Regions from separate parts of the Mesorhizobium sp. B2-8-9 genome, predicted to be linked through region 2. Evidence: predicted binding sites of a transcription regulator. Region 2 holds the regulator's gene; each other region holds the start of a gene.
The links. The regulator LexA, encoded in region 2, represses DNA repair genes until DNA is damaged. The targets are predictions, from matches to a motif close to TGTTCNNNNTGTGTTCNG.

Region 1 (7,351 bases), on a different contig from region 2:
GCCGGGGCGCACGATCGCCACCTCAATGACGAGGTCGTAGAAATTCTTTGGCTTGAGGCGCGGCAGCATCGACATCTGCGCACGCGACTCGATCTGGAAGACGCCGAGCGTGTCGGCTCTTTGGATCATGGCGTAAACGCGCCTGTCCTCTTCGGGAAGGGTCGCGAGCACATAAGGCTGTCCAAATGGATCCCGCGCCCGCGGATAATGATCGGTGAGCAAGGTGAAGGCGCGCTTCAGGCAGGTCAGCATGCCGAGCGCCAGCACGTCCACCTTGAGGATCTTCACCGCGTCGAGATCGTCCTTGTCCCACTCGACCATCTTGCGCTCCTCCATCGCCGTCTTGACGATGGGCACGACCTCGTCGAGCCGGTCGCGGGTGATAACGAAGCCGCCGACATGCTGGGAAAGATGGCGGGGAAAGCCCATGATCTCGTTGGCGCGTTCCAGCACCTGACGTGACAACGGATCGGTGCGGTCGAGGCCGCCGGCATTGGCTTCCCTTTCGCCGAGCTCGGAGGTCGACCAGCCCCAGATGGTGCTGGAGAGCGCGCTGCGGACATCCTCCGACAAGCCCATGGCCTTGGCCACCTCGCGCAGGGCCGAGCGGCCGCGATAGCTGATGACGGCGGCGGCCAAGGCGGTGCGCTTGGCGCTGTATTTCGTATAGATGTACTGAATGACCTCTTCGCGCCGCTCATGCTCGAAGTCGACGTCGATGTCGGGCGGCTCGTTGCGTTCCTCCGAGATGAAGCGCTCGAACAAGGTGTCGATGCGCTCGGGTCCGACCTCGGTGATGCCGATGCAGAAGCAGATGATCGAATTGGCGGCCGAACCGCGGCCTTGGCAAAGGATGCCCTGGCTGCGGGCGAATTTGACGATGTCATGGACGGTGAGGAAATAGCGGGCATAGTTCAGGCGCTCGATCAAAACGAGCTCGCTGTCGATGCGTTTCAGCACATCCTCGGGAACGCCGGCCGGATAGCGAACGGCCGCGCCTTCCCGCGCCAACCGTTCGAGCTCGGCCTGCGGTCCAAGCCCGGATTCGGTCGGCTCGTCCGGATAATTGTATTCGAGGTCGCTGAGCGAGAAGGCGAGCTCGTCGGCGAAGCGCAGCGTCTCGGCCAAAGCCTGCGGGTGACGGCGGAAAAGCCGCGCCATCTCCAGCGGCGGCTTCAGGTGGCGCTCGGCATTGGCCATCAGCTCCAGCCCGACCTCGGAAACCGGCGTGTTGAGGCGGATCGCGGTCAGCACGTCCTGCAGCGGACGGCGATCGGCGGCATGGTAGAGCACGTCGTTGGTCGCCATCAGCGGGACGCGGGCATGCTCGGCCATCGCGGAAGCCTGCTCGATGCGGAAACGGTCGTTGCCGGCATAATCCGGCGCCACGGCCAGCCGGAGCGCCGCGCCGAAGCAATCCTTAAGCCGGCTAATGAATGCCAGGTTGTCTTGTGCGCCTGCCGACAGATCGGGCAGGATCGCCAGCGACATCCGATCGCCCCATTCGAGCAGGTCGCTCAACTGGAGCAGCGTCGCGCCCTTCTCGTTCTCGTCGCGCAAATTGGCTTGCGTGAGCATGCGGCAGAGATGCCCCCAGCCCTGGCGGTCGCGGGGATAGGCGAGGATATCCGGCGTGCCGTCGCCAAACACCAGGCGGCAGCCGGGATGATAGGCGAGCTTCTCCACCTTGGCCTGTTGCCAGGCACGCACGACGCCAGCGACCGTGTTCCTGTCGGCAAGCCCGATCGAGGCAAAGCCGTAGAATTTCGCCGTGACCACCAGCTCCTCGGGCTTGGAGGCGCCGCGCAGGAAGGAGAAATTCGAGCTTATGCCGAACTCGGCATAGGGGATGACGGTCAGCGCATTCATGCGAACACCCCATGCATGAACCAGCGCGGCGGCGCGGCCTGCGCGGCGCTGCTGTAAAGGCCCTGGCGGTAGAGCCAGTAGCGGCGCCCCTCGCTGTCCTCGATGCGGTAATAGTCGCGGGTCGGCGCCTCTTCCTCGCCGGGCAGCTGGCGCCACCATTCGGCGGCGATGCGCTCCGGCCCTTCGGCGCGGGCGACACGGTAGAGCGCGCGCCGCCAGCGGAAATTCATCGGCGGTCCCTCCGGGATCTCGGTCGCCGGCACCTCGATCGGCTCGGGCGAGCGGAACAGGCGCACCGGCCGCTCCGGCGGGTAAACGGTCATCGGTGGCGCTGTTCGGGGCGGCGGCGTCCGTCCGGCCGCCGGGGCGCGTCCTTGCGGCGCTTCGGCGAAAGGTACGGTTTTGACGGCGCGTTCCGGCAGATGGCTTTCGACGACCACCGGCTTCAGCACGGCGGCTTCGCCGAGACGGGCGCGGACGCGGTCGGCAAAGAGCGCGATGTCGGCGTCATCGTCGTCGGTCTCGCCGGTGAGGTCGCCCTGAGCCAAGTCGAAGGCCGCGACCGACAGCACGGACAGCCGCACGAGATCGAAGCCGAAGCCGGCGTCGATGCTCTGCTCCAGCGCGGTGAGCCGCTCATGGAACAGTCTTTGGATCAGCCGCGGCTCGCGCATCGGGCGGGAGGTGCCGACGGCGATGCGGTTGACGGCGCCATCGACGCGGAAGAGAAGCAGCGCCAGCGTCCTTGCGCCCTCGCCGCGGCGTTCGAGGTCGGTCTTCAAGGCGATCGCCAGCCGGCTCACCAGCCGCTCGATGTCGTCGGTGAGCACGACCGGCTCGGCAAGATGGCGCTCGACCGAGAGCGGCGCCACGGGAAGGCGCGGCGACACGGCCTCGTCGAGGCGGCCGAGCGCCTGGTCGAGGCGCAGAAGCAAGGTGGCGCCGAAACGGCGGGCGAGCGGCGCGCGGGGTGCTGCCATCACCGCGCCGGCGGTGCGCAAGCCCACACTTTCCAGGCTGGCGCGGGTCTCCGGCGCGATGCGCAGCGCCGACAAGGGCAGTGGCGAAAGCAGCGCCTCTTCCTCGCCGCCGGCCACGATGCGATCGCCATGGAAGCGCGCCGCCGCCCAGGCGGCGCCCGGCGTCGAGGCCAGCCCGGCGCGGACATCGAAGCCCTGCTGGAAGAAGCGGGCGAGGATCTCGTCCTGCATGGCGCGCTCGCCGCCGAACAGATGCGTGCAGCCGGTGACGTCGAGGAACAGCCCGTCCTCGCCGTCGATCGCCACCAGCGGCGTGTAGCGGTCGCACCAGTCGGCAAGGCCTTCGAGCAGGCGGCGGTCGGCTTCCGGATCTGCCTCGACCACATCGATCGAGGGATGCATGGCGCGCGCATCGGCGATGCCCATGCCGCGCTTCAATCTGAGCGCCTCAGCCCGCTCGTCGAGGGCTGCGATGCGCTGGGTGTTGTTGTCGCGATGGCTGATCACCAGCGGCGGCTGAGGCGACGGCAGGCGATGCGAGGGCCGGGAACGCCAGGACCGCCCCAGACGCTGGCGCAGGATCCGCTCCGCGGCCAGATGCGGGAACCACAGCGACAGAATTCTCTGTTCTTTCTGCAAAAGCGTGCTCATCGGGGTTCCACTCCAGTGTGAACTGTCCAGGCAGGGCCGTGCGGCTCTTGCCGATATCGACTTTGAAGGCCGGGCGGCCGATCGAGCCGGCGAGCGGCCCGGCGAGGGTCTCGCGGCTTGCCGCGGGCGCCGCCGAAACGATGAGGCGCACCGGAGCGGCGGTGGGATCGGCCTCGCCGGCCTGGCGCAGCAAAAGCAGCGGGCGGCCGGCGCTCCGGGCCCGCGCATGCAGCCGGCGCGTGGCGGTGAGGTCGAGAAGCCGCTGACTGCCGCGGATCTCGAGGATGACCGCGGCAAAGGCCGTCATGCGGGCCGCCTCCTCGGCGATCCACAGCGCGTCGAGCAGCTTCGGCGCCTCGGAAAACAGCAATTGCCCAGGCTCGATGCCGAACAGGGCATGAAGGCCCCTGGCATAGGGCATGCCGGCCTCGTGGAAGATTTCCGCCGTGCCGACCCAGAGGATCGGCAGACCCTGCTTCTCCCTGAGGACCAGGCTTACGAGCGAGAGCGCGAAGCCGGCAACGGCGCCGGCATCGCGGGTCTCCAGGCCATGGATTTCGCTGAGCGCCGCCTTGGGCAGGCCGCCGCCAAGCGCTGCATCGAGCCTATCGATGCCGGTGTGCAGGAAGGCATCCGCCGAAGCCACGGCAAGGCCGCGCCGGACAATCGTCATGTCCGGCCCGGCGGCATCGCTGGGTGTTTGGTTTTGCGCCATTCCGGACGGAAAACTGCTTCGCACTTTTCCTGGAATTGCTTCGGGCGCGCACCCCGAGGGCGCCTGCAGGCGCTCGGGCAGCGTTCCCTCGATCTTCGCGATCTGGCGGCGCAGGGCAAAAACAGTGTCCCGCGCCACGGCGCTCATCGCCATGACGTTCACTTCCAGCAGCAATTGTTCCTGTTATGTTCCTATAGATTCCAGAGGCGCCCGGAAGAGTCAAGCAGAGTCGCAAGGAATTTATTCCTTCGTCTTTTACCCTGAAAGCGAACACCCCAGCCGGTCCATTTGCCTCAATCGGCGTGAAAGCCTATATGCCGGGATTAAAGGACATTTCATGGCCCGCATCTACAAGACCCGCACCTGGCACGACCAGCTCTCGCCGTCGATGGACGAGATGGAGCTTCTGGCGCTGGAGGCCTATGCCCATCTGCCGGACGAGTTCCGCAAGCTCACCGGCGAGATCATCATCCAGATCGCCGAGTTCCCGACCGACGAGATCATGGACGATCTGTCGCTGGAGACGCCCTTCGACCTGCTCGGCCTGTTCGAGGGGCGCGGCATCGCCGAGCGCTGGAACCCGCAGACCGGCGAAGGTCCAAACCGCATCACGCTCTACCGCCGCGCCATCCTCGACTACTGGGCCGAGAATGAAGAGACGATGGGCGACATCGTCACCCATGTGCTGATCCATGAGATCGGCCACCATTTCGGCCTGTCGGACGACGACATGGAGCGGATCGAGGAGGCGGCGGAGCAGGCGGCGGCTGGGTGAGCACGCACTTCGTCATCCTAGGGCGAAGCAAGGAGCGAAGCGACGCGCGTAGACCCTAGGATCCATGCCATTCATCAACACCAAGCCCGCGGTGCAGAACGGAACGCCTGCCGCCCGATACCGCAATTTCCCTATATTCTGGCCCGCCGCGCCCTTCGGCAGAGGGAACGGAATGGATCCTAGGGTCTGCGCTCCGCTTCGCGTCGCTACGCCCTAGGATGACGAATGAGAGAGCCTGCTGCCCTCCTACCAGTCGCTGAGCTTGGTGTCGGCTGTGTAGTCCTGGCCTTCGACGTCCTTCACCACGGCCTGGCCGCAGCGCATCGACTTCGTCTGCTGGTCAAAGGCATAGGTCGGCGAGCCGAACAGGTGCCAGCCCTTGTTCAGGGCTGCCGTCACCTTGTGGCAGAAAGTTGAATCGTCCGGACCGGACAGAAAGCGGTAGAGTTTCATTTATCGAGCCTATCTTGAAGACCGGCGCATCATGCGCCGATGATCGCGGCCTTCGCCAGAAGTTTCTCGGCTTCCGCCAGATGCAGCCGTTCGACCATGCGCCCGTCCATCGCAATCACGCCCTTGCCGGCATTCTCGGGCCGCGCGAACGCATCCTTGATCGCATGGGCCGCAGCCAGCCTCTCGGGCGACGGCGAAAAAGCGCGGTTCGCCGGCTCGATCTGGGCGGGATGGATCAGCGACTTGCCGTCAAAGCCCATGGCGGCCCCGTCGGCGCATTCGCGGGCAAAAGCGTCGAGATCGCGAAAATCATTGGCAACGCCATCGATGACGTCGAGACCGCCGGCCCGCGCCGCAAGCACCAGCTGCATCAGCCACGGCATCAGATAGCGTCGGTCGGGCGTCGCCAGGATGCCGGTCGCCTTCACCAGGTCATTCGTTCCGGTCACGAAACAAGCCAGCCTCGAAGCCGGATCGCGGCCGAGTTCGGCGATGGCGCCGATGTTGAGCAGCGCCTTGGGCGTCTCGACCATCGCCCATAGTTTCACGCTGTCCGGCGCGAAATTGTCGTCGAGCAGGTCGCCGGCCTCGAGGATGTCGCGCGGCGTGGCGATCTTGGGCAGAAGAATGCCGTCGGGCTCGGCCTTGGCCACTGCCAATAGGTCATGGGTGCCCCATTCGCTGGCCAAAGGATTGATGCGCACCACCATCTCGCAGCGCCGTTCGGGGCGCGCAGCCAGGATGCCGGCAATCTTGTCGCGCGCAACTTTTTTGCCGGCGGGCAGGACGGCATCCTCGAGATCGATGATGACGGCGTCGCAGGCCAGGGAGCCGATCTTCGCGAGCGCCTTGTCGTTCGAGGCAGGAATGTAGAGCACCGAACGGCGCGGGCGGTAGGGTTCTTGAGCCATCGCCGATCTATGCCGGGTGACGGCGGATGAGGCAAGGCGGAGGGGACAGGACAATCGCATATGGCAGCGCCAGCCCCCGCTCCGTCTCGGCGCTGCGCGCCGAGCCACCTCTCCCCCACTTTATGGGGGCGAGGAAACGCTAATCGCCGAGGGCGCGCGACCTTCGCAGGCCTGGGTTCCTCGCCCCCGCCAGAGGCGGGGGAGAGGTGGCTCGGCGAAGCCGAGACGGAGAGGGGGAGCGCCCTACGCGATTATCCCGCGAAAAGGCGACCTGCCTGCACTAAATCTGCAAATCCCTGCTGAAAAGCTCCAGGATTCCGCCGCGCACTTACCGCACCGGCCGGCGAAACCGGCGCCATGCGAACACCTCATACATCCCGCTGGTCGCTGCCGCGCCGGCTCCGCAATGAAGGCTGGTGGCTCGTCGAGCCGCAAAGACCATGCCATGGGGCGGGTATCCTGCTTTTCGCCCCGAGGCCGCTCCACTCCGGATCGAAAACAATTTCGCATTTTTCCCTGGAATTGCTCTAATCCTGCCGCATCCAACCTTACGCGCCGGGCCGCTGATTTCATGCCGCACAACATTCTCGTCGCCGACGACGACCCGCATATCCGCGAGATCATCTGCTTCGCGCTGGAAAAGGCCGGCATGAAGACGGCCGCCGTCGCCGACGGCGCAGCGGCGCTGCAAGCGGTCGAGCGCCGCGCGCCCGATCTCATCGTGCTCGATATCGGCATGCCGGAGATGGACGGGCTGGAGGTCTGCCGCAGGTTGCGGCAAAAGTCCGACGTGCCGGTGCTGTTTTTGTCCGCGCGCGACGAGGAGATCGACCGGGTGCTCGGGCTGGAGATGGGCGGCGACGATTATGTGACGAAACCGTTCAGCCCGCGCGAGCTGGTCGCCCGCGTCAACGTCATCCTGCGGCGCGCGCGTCCGGCGCCGGTCGAAGAAGAAGCCGACGACCGTCAATTCGCGCATGGCAAGCTCATGCTCGTC
Region 2 (7,351 bases):
GCAGTTGCGCCTTGCGCCGGTCATCGAGCTTTGCCGCGAGCGCCGGGCCGCCTTCGAGATAAGGCAAGGTGGCGACGAAGATGTCGAACAGCGCCCGGTCGTCCATCTTGCGCATATGGACGCCGTTCAGCGCCTCGAGCTTGGCGAAGTCGAAGCGGGCCGCGCCCTTGTTGACGTCGCCGATGTCGAACCAGGCGATCATGTCCTTAATCGACATCACCTCGTCGTCGCCATGGCTCCAGCCGAGCCTGGCCAGATAGTTGAGCAGAGCCTCGGGCAGGTAGCCCATGGCGCGATATGCCTCGACGCCGAGCGCGCCGTGCCGCTTCGACAGCTTGGCGCCGTCGGCGCCGTGGATCAGCGGGATGTGCGACATCGACGGCACGTCCCAGCCCATGGCGTTGTAGATCACCGTCTGGCGCGCGGCATTGGTCAGGTGATCGTCGCCGCGGATGATGTGGGTGACGCCCATGTCGTGATCGTCGACGACGACGGCATGCATGTAGGTCGGGACGCCATCGGAACGCAGGATGATGAAGTCGTCGAGATCCTTGTTGGGGAAGCGCACCTCGCCCTGCACGCGGTCGTTGACGATCGTCACGCCCTCGGTCGGCGCCTTGATGCGGATCGCGCCCTTGACGCCTGCCGGCGCCTCGGAGGGGCCGCGGTCGCGCCAATGGCCGTTGTAACGCGGCGGCAGGCCCTTGGCACGTGCGGCCTCGCGCATCGCCTCCAGCTCCGCCGGCGTCTCGTAGCTGTAATAGGCCTTGCCCATGCGCACGAGCTCCTCCGCCACCTCGCGGTGACGCGGCGCACGCTCGAACTGCGAGACGGCTTCGCCATCCCACGAGAGGCCAAGCCAGGTCAGCCCGTCGAGAATGGCAGCCGTGGCGGCTTCGGTGGAGCGCTCGCGATCGGTATCCTCGATGCGCAGCAGCATCGTGCCGCCGGTGTGCTTAGCATAGAGCCAGTTGAACAGCGCCGTGCGCGCTCCGCCGATATGCAGGTAGCCTGTAGGCGAGGGGGCAAAACGGGTGACGACCTTGTCGGACATGGAACTCTCGAGGAAGCGCTGAAAAATGCATGTTTCGCGCAGACTTCCACGCGACCGGCGTTCATGTAGCATAGGCGGTCTGGGGCGCAAGGGGCAGACCCGATGGCTGGACGTGGCCGGGGCGCGGAGGAGAGCGGGGAAACGACAGCAGGCGTCAGCGAACGCCTGATGTTCGCTCATGCCGTGCCCGAAGAGGGAACGCCGCTTTCGCTTCAGGCGCCGCGTCCGCCAGCCGGGCTTCTGCCAACTGGCGGCGGCACGTTACCGCCAGCATCGCCGACAGCCAATGTCGGCCGGATCCGCAGACAGCTTGGCCGCGTTTCGCTTCCTGCTCTGCGCCGAAGCGTTGCGGTCGCCGCCACCACCGAGCTCGACCGCGGCGTCGGCTTTCTGCTGGTGCCGGTGTTCCTGGCAGCCGGCGTGATCTGTTACTTCTCGCTGAGCGCCGAGCCGGACCTCTACAGGCCGCTCGCGGCGGTCGCCCTGATGGCGGTCTGCGCGGCGGTCTCGCGTTCCCGGCACAGAACGCACCTTGTCTTCATGGCGGCGTTTTTCTGCGCCTTGGGCTTTCTCGCGGCCAAGGTGGAGACCTGGCGGATGGCGACCCCGATGCTGGGTTCCGAAATCCAGACACGGCTGACGGGCCGCCTCGTCACCGCCGAGGCGATGGCCAACGGCCGTGTCCGGCTCACCATAGATCTGATATCCACGGAGCGTCCGAAGCTGCGCTACGCGCCGGACCGCATCAGGCTGTCGGCGCGCAGGATCCCGTCCGGCATGTCGGCCGGGTCGATGCTGACCGGCTATGCCAAGCTGCTGCCGCCGACAGGTCCTGTTCGGCCGGACAGCTACGACTTTTCCTTCGACAGCTATTTTGCCGGCATAGGCGCCAGCGGCTTTTTCCTGGGCGATCCGAAACTTGTCGCGCCGACCCCGAGTGCGCCAACGGAGGTGCCGTTTGGCGCGCGCGTGGCATCGGCCATAGAAAATGCTCGCGAGGGGATTGCCGACCACATCAGGAGCAGCATCGGCGGTTCCGAGGGCGAGATCGCGGCGGCGCTGATCGTCGGCGTTCGTGCTGGCATTCCGGAAGCCATCAATGAGTCGATGCGGCGGACCGGCATCTACCACATCATTTCGATCTCCGGCCTGCATATGGCGCTGGTCGCCGGCACGATCATGGTGCTTTTGCGCGGCGCCTTCGCGCTGTTTCCGGACTTCTCGTCGCGCCGGCCGGTGAAGAAATATGCCGCTGGCATCGCGCTGGCGTCGATCGCCGCCTATCTCGTGATCTCCGGCATCGTGGTGGCGGCCGAGCGAAGCTTCATCATGCTTGGCGTGATGCTGGTCGCCGTGCTTTTCGACCGCGCGGCGCTGACCATGCGCAACCTGGCGATCTCTGCCATCGCCGTCATCCTGGTCTCGCCGCATGAAGTGGTCGGCCCGAGCTTCCAGATGTCCTTCGCCGCCACCGCCGCCCTGGTCGGCGCCTATGCCGGCTTTGCCGACTATCGCGCCGGCAAAACGACCGCGCCGCCGGCAAAGCGTTCGTTTCTCGGGTTCTTATCGCGAAAACTGGCGATTGGAGCGGGTGGCGCCGCCGTGACGTCGCTCATCGCGGGCAGCGCAACATTGTTGTTTGCCATCTGGCACTTCCAGCGGGTGTCGCCGCTCAGCCTGCTGGCCAATCTGGCGGTCATGCCGATCGTCTCATTGGTCGTCATGCCGTTCGCCGTGCTGAGCGCGCTGGCCATGCCCTTCGGCTTAGACGGTCCCTTCCTCTTTGTCATGGGCAAAGGCCTGACGGCGATGATCGCCATTTCGGCATGGATTTCCGAGCGCTCACCGGTCGACGCCGTGGGGCTGATCTCGATCCAGTCGGTGCTGCTGGCGACGGTCGCGCTGGTCATCGCGACCATGGCTACCACTTGGCTGAGGCTTGCCGCCGTACCTTTCGCGCTCGCTGCGCTGCTGGCCATTCCGCACGTCCGCACACCGGACGTACTTATCTCGGAGGATGCGCATCTGGTGGCGATGCCGATCGGCGGCGGCGAGCTTGCCGTCAACCGCGAACGCTCCAACGAGTTCACCACCGACAACTGGAAACGGGCGCTGAAAGCCGAGGAGATCGTGCCGCCAGAAAGGTTCGCCAAAGATACGCTGGACATTGCCGATCCCGTCGAGCTGCCGCCCGGCTCGCCCTTCTATTGCAGCGGCGATCTCTGCATCGGTCGGCATCCTTCCGGCGCGATCGTCGCGCTCGCCGAGACCCGCGACACCGCCCGGCCGGCCTGCGGCTTCGCCGACCTCATCGTCATCAACGACGCCACGGCCTATAACCCGTGCCGCGATCCGCGTGTGCTCGTCGTCACCAAGCGGCAGCTGGCGCGCGACGGCAGCGCCGCCGTTTTCTTCGATCCGCAATCGGCAACCGCGCGGCCAACCGTCCGCTACGCGGTCGTAGAACCATACCGACCCTGGCACGAGCAGCGGAAATACACGCGCGAGGCGAGGGGACTGGCGCCCTATAAGCAGCCGGAGAAACCAGCCGCCGCACCGGGCCAATAGATTGTCGTTCGGGCGAAGAAGGCCGGGGCAGTTCTGCTCAGTAGCGGCGGATAAGTCCCACGAGCTTGCCCTGAACCTTGACCCGGTCCGGTCCAAAGATCCGGGTCTCATAGGCCGGGTTGGCGGCCTCGAGCGCGATCGAGGCACCCTTGCGGCGGAAACGCTTAAGCGTCGCCTCCTCATCGTCGACCAGCGCCACCACGATCTCGCCCGGGCTTGCGGTGTTGGCATTGCGGATGATGACGGTGTCGCCGTCGAAGATGCCGGCCTCGATCATCGAGTCGCCCTTGACCTCCAACGCGTAATGCTCGCCGCCCATGATCATGTCCGGCGGCACCGAGATCGAATGCGTCTGGTGCTGGATGGCGTCAATCGGCACGCCGGCGGCGATGCGGCCCATCACCGGAATGGATACGGCCGCCGCGGCCTCGTCGTCATTGCTTGGCGTCGGGGTGCGCGATGGCGTCGTCGGCTTGACCTGGCGACTGAGATTGCCTTGGCCGCCCTGGATGATGCTCGGCGAAAACTTCTTCGCGGCATTCAGGCCAGGCGCGATCGAGTCGGGTAGGCGCAGCACTTCCAGCGCGCGCGCCCGGTTCGGCAGCCGGCGAATGAAGCCACGTTCCTCCAGCGCAGTGATCAGCCGGTGGATGCCGGACTTGGAGGCAAGGTCGAGCGCCTCCTTCATCTCATCGAATGATGGAGGAATCCCGCTCTCCTTCAGGCGTTCATGGATGAACATCAGGAGTTCATGTTGTTTGCGCGTCAGCATCGGCGGCCCCCACGGGTTCTGAAACCAGAATCAGAAAAACAAACCCAGAACAAACACTATCTGTTCCAGTTGTGTTCCGCAACCGTTTAAAGTTTAGTGAATTTGTTAAGGCTGCCGAAACAATGTCGCATCCGGTGACGGCCGGCTGCCCCTCCTGGGGCAGCGGCATTGATTTCGCTCGATTTTGGAGTTCCCCTTACGCTGAAATACAACCCGCCACGATCACGAAGCCGTGGTTGGGATCACGTCGGCTCTACCGTAAGCGCGTGGCACCGTGAACGAAACGAACCCAAAATGCCAACCTTGGCGAAGTTCCGATCCGCAGTCTTCGCCGTCTATGGACCAGCTAACGTAGGACCAAAGGTTCTTGCCCTGTCGCCGACGGTGGTGAGACAACCCCCTTGGCCAGATCGAAATGGAGGCGGCAGCACAATGAGGGGAATTCCTGATCTCGCCGAAGTCGAGGCGATGGATGCCGCGGATCCGCTGCGCGCCATGCGCGATCGCTTCGTCTTGCCGGAAGACGTCATATACCTCGACGGCAATTCGCTGGGCGCTGCTTCGGTAGACGCCTTCAGCGAGATCGAGACTGCCGCGAGGCAGGAATGGGCGCGGGATCTCATCCGCGCCTGGAACACCGCCGGCTGGTTCGATATGCCCATCGAGCTGGGTGACCAGCTAGGACGGCTGATCGGCGCGAAACCCGGCCAGACGGTCGTTTGCGACACGACTTCGATCAACATCTACAAGGTCCTGCATGCGGCACTTGCAATGCGGCCCGAGCGTTCGGTGATCGTTGCCGAGGGCGACAGCTTTCCGACCGACCTCTACATGGCGGAAAGCGTCGCATCGACGCGGCTCGGCACGGTGCTGCGGCTCGAAGGCACCGATGCCCCGACGATTGAGGAACTGGTTGACGATCGCGTCGCGGTCATCTTGGTCAACCACGTCAACTACAAATCCGGCCGGCTGCGCGACATGGCGGCGCTCACCCGTAAGGCTCATGAAGCCGGCGCGCTGATCGCGTGGGACCTCTGCCACACGGCGGGTGCGCTGCCGGTGGATCTCGACGGCTCTAATGCCGATTTCGCCATTGGCTGCACCTACAAGTATCTCAATGGCGGGCCGGGCTCGCCAGCCTTCATCTACGCCGCGAGCCGCCATCACCGCGACATTCGCCAGCCGCTCAGCGGCTGGTGGGGCCATGCCCGGCCTTTCGCGTTCGAGCAGGGCTACGCCGCGGGCACGGGCATCCGGCGGTTCCTGTGCGGAACGCAACCGGTGCTGTCGATGCGCGCGCTGAAAGGGGCGCTGGATATGTGGAACGATGTCGACATCAGGGCCGTGCGGAGAAAAAGCGTCGCGCTGACGGACCTGTTCATCCGGCTTGTCGAAGCCAAATGCGGCGGCTTCGGTCTTGAGCTGGAGAGTCCACGCAACGGCGCCGAGCGCGGCAGCCAGGTGTCGTTCGCCCATCCGCATGGCTACCAGGTGATGCGTGCGTTGATCGAGCGCGGCGTGATCGGCGATTTCCGCGCGCCATCCACCATTCGTTTCGGCTTCACGCCGCTCTATGTCGGCTACCGCGATGTCTGGAATGCGGTCGAGGTGCTGCAGGAAATCCTGCGCACTGGCATCTGGCAAGACGCGCGCTTTGCCATCAAAACAACCGTTACCTGACTTTGAATCGGCGATGCCGAACAAATGACCTGATCGAGGAGACACCGTTGCTGGGACATCGTATTGCCGACTGGGATGACGCCTATGCAAATGGCGCCAATATCGCGGGCGGCGACCGCTGGCCGGCTGCGTGGGATCGGCCGGCGCGGGCGTTTCGCGAAAGGCTGCTGTCAGAGGGCAGGGCGCGGCTCGATGTTGTCTACGGCGAAGCGCCGCGCAATCGCTTCGACCTGTTTCTCCCGTCTGCGGCGCCAAGGGGGCTCGTCGTGTTCATCCACGGCGGCTACTGGATGGAGTCGGACAAGAGCTCCTGGTCGCATCTGGCTGGAGGCGCGCTCGGCCGCGGCTTTGCCGTCGCCATGCCCTCCTACACGCTGTGCCCGCAGACCAGGATCGGCGGCATAGTCGGCGAGGTCGCTGCAGCGATCGAGAAGACGGCGGCCATGGTCGATGGTCCGCTGATGCTGACCGGGCACTCGGCCGGCGGGCATCTCGCCAGCCGGATGGTGACCACGGCCTCACCGCTATCATCCGATGTGGCGCGGCGCATACGCCAAGTGGTTTCGATTTCAGGCCTGCACGACCTTCGGCCGCTGATGTTCACAGCGCTGAACGAGACCCTGAACATCGACGAGCCGGAAGCGCGGAGCGAAAGCCCGGCATTGTTGCGGCCTCGACAGGGAGCCTGCATCACCTGCTGGGCCGGCGGCGGCGAGCGTTCGGAATTCCTGCGTCAGAGCGCGTTGCTCGCCAACATCTGGACCGGGCTCGGCGCCTCCACCCGTTCAGTGGTCGAGCCGGACCGGCATCATTTCAACGTTGTCGATGGCCTCGCCGACCGGGATCATCCCCTGACCCGTACGTTGGTGGACGAATAAGGTTACGATCGACTTCGTCGACGTATCAGGATCGACTTCGTCGAAGCCTAGCGCAGCATGAGCACGCTGCATTCGGCGCCGGCTTCCGCCGCCGGCGCAAAGGGCTCGCGCACGATCAGGCCGTTGGCGTCGGCGAGCATCCGCAGCATCGAGGAGTCCTGGATTCCGAAAGGCGTCGCGACGAAGGTGCCGGCGTCCTCGCGCACGACCGCGCGCACGTAATCCTGCCTGAGATCGTTGGCCCGGATCGCAGTGCCAAGCCGAGCCGTTCGCACGTCCTGCCGATGATCGCGGCCGCCGAGCCGCGCAAGCAGCGGCTTCAGGAAGAGTTGCGAGCAGACAATGCTTGCCACCGGATTGCCGGGCAGGCCGATGCAGCGGATATTGCCAAGCCGGCCA
Region 3 (7,351 bases), on a different contig from region 2:
CCGAGGCACGCGCCTCGGCCTGACCAGGCCCGCCAGCGCTTCCACTCAGTCCGGCAGCGCGGCGATGACAACAAGCTCGACGACGAGGTCAGGCTGCGCCAGGGCGGCGACACCGATCACCTCCGATGGCGGCGGGTTGTTGTAGCTGCAGTGCTTCGGGCAATGTTCGGCAAAGAATTCGTCCAGCACGTCCAGGCGGAAGTTTGGTGAGCTGAGGACGCCGCCGGACGGAAAAGGTCCTTTGACGTAGAACGTCACCTTGACCAAATGGTCAAGCGAGCTGCCAAGTTCCTCCAGATCCGACTTTATGTTGGCCAGGATTTCGCGCCACTGCGTTGCCGCGTCGCCGACAGCGCCGCCCTGGTGTTTCGAGGGATCGTAGTCGTCGACGGTGGCGGTGTTGCCGGACAGAAAAACATATCCCTTGGCGTCCGAGACGACCGTGCCCTTGCCCCAAGGCATCAAACGATCGCCTTTGAACTTCTTGTGCGTCGTGAGGTTCATTTCGGCCTCCTGTCGCTAATCCACCCACATCCCTGTCCGCTTGTGCCAGTCGGCGATCGATTCCTCCGGATAGACGTCGAATACCTTGTCGTTCTTGCCGACGACCGGCTCGACCCAGTTCGCCTTGTATTTCAGCATCAGATGCACCTTTTCCGGCGGTGCCGGCAGGTCGCTGTCGATCGCCGAGGCGAAGGGATGCACGAGCTCCGGCCAGGTCGGGTCGTAGAGCCAGAGTGCTGCGCCGCATTTCCTGCAGAAATTGCGCTCGCCGGTCGAGACCTCGCAATGCGGATGCTCGTCATCCTCGATTTCGGCGCGATAGACGCCGAGGCTGCGCTTGCCCCTGATATCAAGCGTCTCGTAGTCGGCGCCGAGATTGATGGCGAACCCGCCGCCGCCCTGCTGCTTGCGGCAGATCGAGCAGTAGCAGAGCATGAACGGCACGGGCGTGTGGCTCTCCACCTCGAAGCGGACGGCGCCGCAGCGGCAGGAGCCTTTGAGCAGGACAGGCATGGCGGGAACTCCGTTTCCAGGTTTCAACCTGTCAGCATGCTTTTGGTTGCGGCGATGACAAGGCCGATGACGGATGAGATGATCGCGGCATGGATAATGCGCGTCTTGAAGAACTGTTCGAAAGCCTTGGACCGATCGCCATCCGAAAACTGTTCGGCGGCAAGGGCATCTATTGCGACGGCGTCATCGTCGCGGTCGTCGTACGCGGCGAGCTGATGCTCAAGGCGGACGAGGAAACAATTCCCGACTTCGAAGCCGCCGGCTGCAAGCAATGGACCTATACCGGCTCGCGCCACGGCAAGGAGGTGGCGATGCCCTATTGGAGCATTCCCGACGAGGCCTTCGACGATCCGGACGAAATGGCGGTGTGGGCGCGGCGGGCTTATGAAGCGGGACGAAGGGCGGGGACGCAATCCGGGTGAGGGGGGCCTTCGCCGCGCGTGCCTACAACGCCTTGGCGATCTCCGCCGCCAGCCGCGCATTGTTCTCGACCAGCGCGATGTTGGTCTTGAGGCTGCGGCCGCCGGTCAGCTCCAGGATCTTCGACAGCAGGAACGGTGTCACCGCCTTGCCGGTGACGTTGAGCGCCTCGGCCGCCTTTTGCGCGGCCTGGATGTAGCCGTCCATCTCGGCGGCCGGGATTTCGTCATTCTGCGGCACCGGGTTGGCGACGAGGATGCCGCCGCCCAGGCCCAGCGCTTGGCGCGTTCGGTAGAAATGCGCGATGTCTTCCGGCGCATGAAGGGTCAGCGGTGCGCGGAAGGGCGACTGCCTCGACCAGAAGGCGGGCATCGTCTCGCAGCCATGGCCGATAACCGGTACGCCGCGCGTTTCCAGCACTTCCAGCGTCTTTTCGATGTCGAGAATCGCCTTGGCGCCGGCCGAGACGACGATGACCGGCGTGCGCGCCAATTCGTCGAGGTCGGCCGAGATATCGAAGCTTTTCTCAGCGCCCTTGTGGACGCCGCCAATGCCGCCGGTGGCGAACACTTTTATGCCGGCCATATGCGCGGCGATCATGGTCGCCGCAACCGTGGTGCCGCCGGTGCGCGTTTGAGCGACCGCGAAGCCGAGATCGGCGCGCGACAGCTTCATGGCGTCGCCCGTCATGGCAAGCGATTCGCGCTCGCCGTCGGAGAGGCCGATCTTGATGCGGCCGTCGACCACGGCGATCGTTGCCGGTACCGCGCCGCAGTCGATGATGATCTGCTCGACCTTGGCAGCCATTGCGCCATTGTCGGGGTAGGGCATGCCGTGGGTGATGATGGTGCTTTCCAGCGCCACCACGGGCCGGCCGGCGGCAAGCGCCTCGGCCACCGGCGGATGGATATCGACGAAGGGGCGGGCGGTGTCAGGTGTCATGGCTGTCTCCGATCCGAAGGGATTGCTTCGGCAGTGGTGGCCCTATGCCACTTCCCGCGGCTCCGGCACAAGGGCAAGCGCCTGCGTGAAGGTGGCGATCGTGAAGGACGGCACGGCCTGCGGGCTCTCTATGGCGAGCATCGCCGCGGCAAGGCCTTCGCGTAGTGCTGCGCGCAGCGGCAGGCCGCGCAGCAAGGCGGCGACGGTTGCGCCGGTCAAGGCGTCGCCGGCGCCGGTCACGTCGGCCACCTTGCGCGGCGCGGGCGGGTCGATCTCGAAGATGCCGGTATCGTCGAAGCCCAGCACCGGAGCGCTGCCGGACGTGACCACGCCGGCGTTCAGGCCAGCCCGCCGGAGCGCGTCGACGAGCGTTTCGCCGGATGGCGCCGCGCCGACCAGCGCGGCGGCCTCGCGGCGGTTCATGAAGAGCAGCGACAGGTTGTCGAGCAGCGGCGCCAGGCGGACGACCTTGGCCGGCGAGACGGCGATGGCGAAGACCGGCCGGCCGCCGGCAAGCGCCAGCAGACGCTCCAGCGCGGCCGTCGGCAGGTTGGCGTCGCACAGGATGGCGTCGGTGGCGGCGATCGCCTCGCGCACCTTGGCGCGCCTTATTTGTTTGGGGAAGGCAAGGTCGTAGAGCGCCATGTCGGCAAGCCCGACGATCAACTCGCCTTCGGCATCGATCAGCGCCGTGTAGCTCGGCGTCGTGCGGTCGAGGAACACCACCGAAAGGTCTTTTATCCCGGCGTTGTCGATCGCCGAGGCGACCGTGTCCGCCGCAGCGTCACCGCCACGCACCGAGATCAGCGAGGCCGACACGCCGCGCTTCACCACGCTGCGCAGCGCGTTGAAAACCACGCCGCCGACGTCTTCGCGCATGACGCCGGGATTCGAAGCCGCGGGCACATAGACGCCCGAGACCTGGCCGCGCCGGTCGATATGGGCGCCGCCAAGCGCCAGGATTGTTGGGGATGTCGGCATTTCGGGTCGATGACTTTCGTTGATCGTGCGGCCGCGCACACTAGAGCGGTTCAGCGTTTCACGGAATCGCTGAACTGCTCTAAGTCTTTATCCTGGACGGAAAGCCGGCACGCACCGCAATTGCTCTAGGTTTCCTCAGGTCGCCCTGCAATCGGGGTTGCGATTCGGACGGCCGGGTATCGAAATCTCTTCTGGACCGGTGGTTGCACTCCGCACCAGCCCTGGTGAGACAAAAATAGAACAAATCCAGATATTGATTATTTTTCAGATATTTGTTGCCCCTTGCCAAATGAGAACAAAAAAGGTACAAAACAAGCAGGGATCACGGATTGTCCGGCCTTCATTGACGACCAAGGGGTGATGTATCATGGCTCAGAATTCTTTGCGGCTTGTAGAGGATAAGGCAGTGGACAAATCAAAGGCTCTGGACGCGGCGCTGTCGCAAATCGAGCGCGCGTTCGGTAAGGGCTCGATCATGCGGCTCGGCGCCAACGAGCAGGTGGTCGAGATCGAAACCGTGCCGACCGGCTCGCTCGGCCTCGACATCGCGCTCGGCGTCGGCGGCCTGCCGCGCGGCCGCATCATCGAGATCTACGGGCCGGAAAGCTCGGGCAAGACGACGCTGGCGCTGCACACGGTGGCGGAAGCCCAGAAGAAGGGCGGTATCTGCGCCTTCGTCGATGCCGAGCACGCGCTCGATCCGGTCTATGCCCGCAAGCTTGGCGTCGACCTCGAGAACCTTTTGATCTCGCAGCCCGACACCGGCGAGCAGGCGTTGGAGATCTGCGACACGCTGGTGCGTTCGGGCGCCATCGACGTGCTGGTCGTCGACTCGGTGGCGGCACTGACGCCGCGCGCTGAAATCGAAGGCGAGATGGGCGATTCGCTGCCCGGTCTTCAGGCTCGCCTGATGAGCCAGGCGCTGCGCAAGCTGACCGCCTCGATCTCGCGTTCCAACACCATGGTCATCTTCATCAACCAGATCCGCATGAAGATCGGCGTCATGTTCGGCTCGCCCGAGACGACCACCGGCGGCAACGCGCTGAAATTCTACGCCTCGGTGCGCCTCGACATCCGCCGCATCGGCTCGGTCAAGGACCGTGACGAGGTCGTCGGCAACCAGACCCGCGTCAAGGTGGTGAAGAACAAGCTGGCCCCGCCCTTCAAGGTGGTCGAGTTCGACATCATGTATGGCGAGGGCGTGTCGAAGACAGGCGAGCTGATCGATCTCGGCGTCAAGGCCGGCGTCATCGAGAAGTCGGGCGCCTGGTTCTCCTACAATTCCCAGCGCCTCGGCCAGGGTCGCGAGAACGCAAAACTGTTCCTGCGCGACAATCCCGACACGGCGCGTGAGGTCGAGCTTGCGTTGCGCCAGAATGCCGGGCTGATCGCCGAGAAATTCCTCGAGAATGGCGGCTCCGAAGGCGGCGACGACGGTTTCGAGGACGAGGCCGGCGCCTTGTAAAGGGCGTGCCCCGGGGATTTTGGGGTCCGCGTGGTCCGAGGGCGCCCGAGAGCAGTTGGTTTGCTTAGCCGGAGTTCGGCCACAATCCTGGTTTATCGCCTTATGCTTATGTAATCGAGTTCTTGTATTGCGTAACCCGAACCGCCGGCCTTCGTGCCGGCGGTTTTGCGTTGTACGGGCGGCGCTGAGCCGCTGCTCGCCGGCCGATCGGCCCCAAAGCGCGTCGCGCCGCTCAGGCGATGCGCTTTGGTCTTTGTTTATGCACCTCGTTTTCCCAAAACCGTTTGCGCAGTTTTGAGCGGCACGACTGTTTTCCGTGTTTCTGGACAGGCACAAGAGCTATCGCTAAAAGGCCAATCTATCTTCTGAAACACCAAAGCCCATTTTGCCGCCGGCCGGGCCGGCGGTTCTTGCGAAAAAAGGCAGTATGCAATGAGTGGCGTGAACGACATCCGGTCGACATTCCTCGACTACTTCCGCAAGGAGGGCCACGAGATCGTCGCCTCCAGCCCGCTGGTGCCGCGCAACGATCCGACGCTGATGTTCACCAACGCCGGCATGGTGCAGTTCAAGAACGTCTTCACCGGCCTTGAGAAGCGTCCCTATACGCGAGCCTCTACCGCGCAAAAAAGCGTGCGCGCCGGCGGCAAGCATAACGACCTCGACAATGTCGGCTACACCGCGCGCCATCTGACCTTCTTCGAGATGCTCGGCAATTTCTCATTCGGCGACTATTTCAAGGAGCGCGCGATCGAGCTTGCGTGGAATCTGATCACCAAGGGTTTCGGCCTCAAGAAGGACAAGCTGCTGGTCACCGTCTATCACACCGATGACGAGGCGGCGGCTTACTGGAAGAAGATCGCCGGCTTCTCGGACGATCGCATCATCCGGATCCCGACCTCGGACAATTTCTGGGCGATGGGCGACACCGGCCCCTGCGGCCCGTGCTCGGAAATCTTCATCGATCGCGGCGAGCACATCTGGGGCGGACCGCCCGGCAGCCCGGAAGAGGACGGCGACCGGTTCCTGGAATTCTGGAACCTGGTGTTCATGCAATACGAGCAGGTGAGCAAGGAAGAGCGCATCGACCTGCCGCGTCCCTCGATCGACACGGGCATGGGCCTGGAGCGCATGGCCTCTATCCTGCAGGGCGTCGAAAGCGTCTTCGAGACCGACCTGTTCAAGCATCTGATCGACGCGGCGTCCTCGGCGCTCGGGCAGGGGCCAAGCCAGGAGAACGCGGCGTCCTACCGCGTCATCGCGGATCATCTGCGCTCAACCTCGTTCCTGGTGGCCGACGGGGTTCTGCCGTCCAATGAGGGGCGCGGCTATGTGCTGCGCCGCATCATGCGCCGCGCCATGCGCCATGCGCAGCTGCTTGGCGCCAAGGAGCCGCTGATGTGGCAGCTGGTGCCGGCGCTGGTGCGCGAGATGGGCCAGGCCTATCCCGAGCTGGTGCGCGGCGAGGCGCTGATCACCGAGACGCTGAAGCTCGAGGAAACACGCTTCCGCAAGACGCTGGTGCGCGGCCTCGGCCTGCTTTCGGACGCGACCGAGACGCTCAAAGCCGGCGATATGCTGGACGGCGAGACCGCTTTCAAGCTCTACGACACCTACGGCTTCCCGCTCGATCTGACGCAGGATGCGCTGCGCCAGCGCAGCATCTCGGTCGATATCGCCGGCTTCACCGACGCGATGGAGCGGCAGAAGGCCGAGGCGCGCGCGCATTGGGCTGGCTCGGGTGAAGCCGCGACCGAGACGGTATGGTTCTCGGTACGCGAACAGACCGGCGCGACCGAATTCCTCGGCTATGAGACCGAGCAAGCGGAAGGCATCGTGCAAGCCCTGGTCAAGGACGGCAAGACCATCGACAGCGCGAGCCAAGGCGATGCGGTCGCCGTGGTCGTCAACCAGACGCCGTTCTACGGCGAATCCGGCGGCCAGATGGGCGACACCGGCGCGATTTCCGGCGAGGGTTTTTCAATCGAGATCTCGGACACGCAGAAGAAGGCCGATGGTTTGTTCGTGCATCTCGGCAAGGTGGCCAAAGGCACGGTCAAGACGGGTGATGCCGTCGAGCTGAAGGTCGATCATGCCCGCCGCTCGAGGCTGCGCGCCAACCACTCCGCGACGCATCTCATCCACGAGGCGCTGCGCGAGGTGTTGGGCACCCATGTTGCGCAGAAGGGCTCGCTGGTCGCGCCCGAAAGGCTGCGCTTCGACATTTCGCACAACAAGCCGATCTCGGCCGACGAGCTCGAGGAGGTCGAGCGGATGGCCAACGAGATCGTCGTGCAGAACAGCCCGGTGACGACGCGGCTGATGTCGGTCGACGATGCGATCGCCGAGGGCGCCATGGCGCTGTTCGGCGAGAAATACGGCGACGAGGTGCGCGTCGTGTCGATGGGCACCGGCCTGCATGGCGCCAAGGCCAATCGTCCTTATTCGGTCGAGCTCTGCGGCGGCACGCATGTGAGGTCGACCGGCGATATCGGCCTGGTGCGCATCCTGTCGGACAGCGCGGTC

Region 1: a site for LexA is predicted at 4,391-4,408, ahead of FJ423_RS26710 (metallopeptidase family protein). Genes of this name have one in related genera too.
Region 3: a site for LexA is predicted at 3,586-3,603, ahead of FJ423_RS06420 (carbohydrate kinase family protein). Genes of this name have one in related genera too.

What each region holds. Positions count from the first base shown of each region.
Region 1 covers NZ_VFTQ01000029.1:31,687-39,037, forward strand. The annotation lists gene FJ423_RS26695 (error-prone DNA polymerase) at 1-1,869, opposite strand, end outside; gene FJ423_RS26700 (DUF6504 family protein) at 1,866-3,356, opposite strand; gene FJ423_RS34315 (hypothetical protein) at 3,298-4,368, opposite strand; gene FJ423_RS26710 (metallopeptidase family protein) at 4,553-4,990, shown strand; gene FJ423_RS26715 (DUF1737 domain-containing protein) at 5,237-5,443, opposite strand; gene FJ423_RS26720 (CoA ester lyase) at 5,473-6,354, opposite strand; gene FJ423_RS26725 (response regulator transcription factor) at 6,926-7,351, shown strand, end outside.
Region 2 covers NZ_VFTQ01000006.1:152,473-159,823, forward strand. The annotation lists gene gltX (glutamate--tRNA ligase) at 1-1,054, opposite strand, end outside; gene FJ423_RS10120 (ComEC/Rec2 family competence protein) at 1,157-3,622, shown strand; gene lexA (transcriptional repressor LexA) at 3,660-4,394, opposite strand; gene kynU (kynureninase) at 4,827-6,074, shown strand; gene FJ423_RS10135 (alpha/beta hydrolase) at 6,122-6,952, shown strand; gene glp (gephyrin-like molybdotransferase Glp) at 7,000-7,351, opposite strand, start outside.
Region 3 covers NZ_VFTQ01000004.1:47,426-54,776, reverse strand. The annotation lists gene sufA (Fe-S cluster assembly scaffold SufA) at 1-23, shown strand, start outside; gene FJ423_RS06440 (RidA family protein) at 46-504, opposite strand; gene FJ423_RS06435 (GFA family protein) at 520-1,017, opposite strand; gene FJ423_RS06430 (TfoX/Sxy family protein) at 1,107-1,439, shown strand; gene FJ423_RS06425 (pseudouridine-5'-phosphate glycosidase) at 1,462-2,379, opposite strand; gene FJ423_RS06420 (carbohydrate kinase family protein) at 2,422-3,360, opposite strand; gene recA (recombinase RecA) at 3,728-4,825, shown strand; gene alaS (alanine--tRNA ligase) at 5,258-7,351, shown strand, end outside.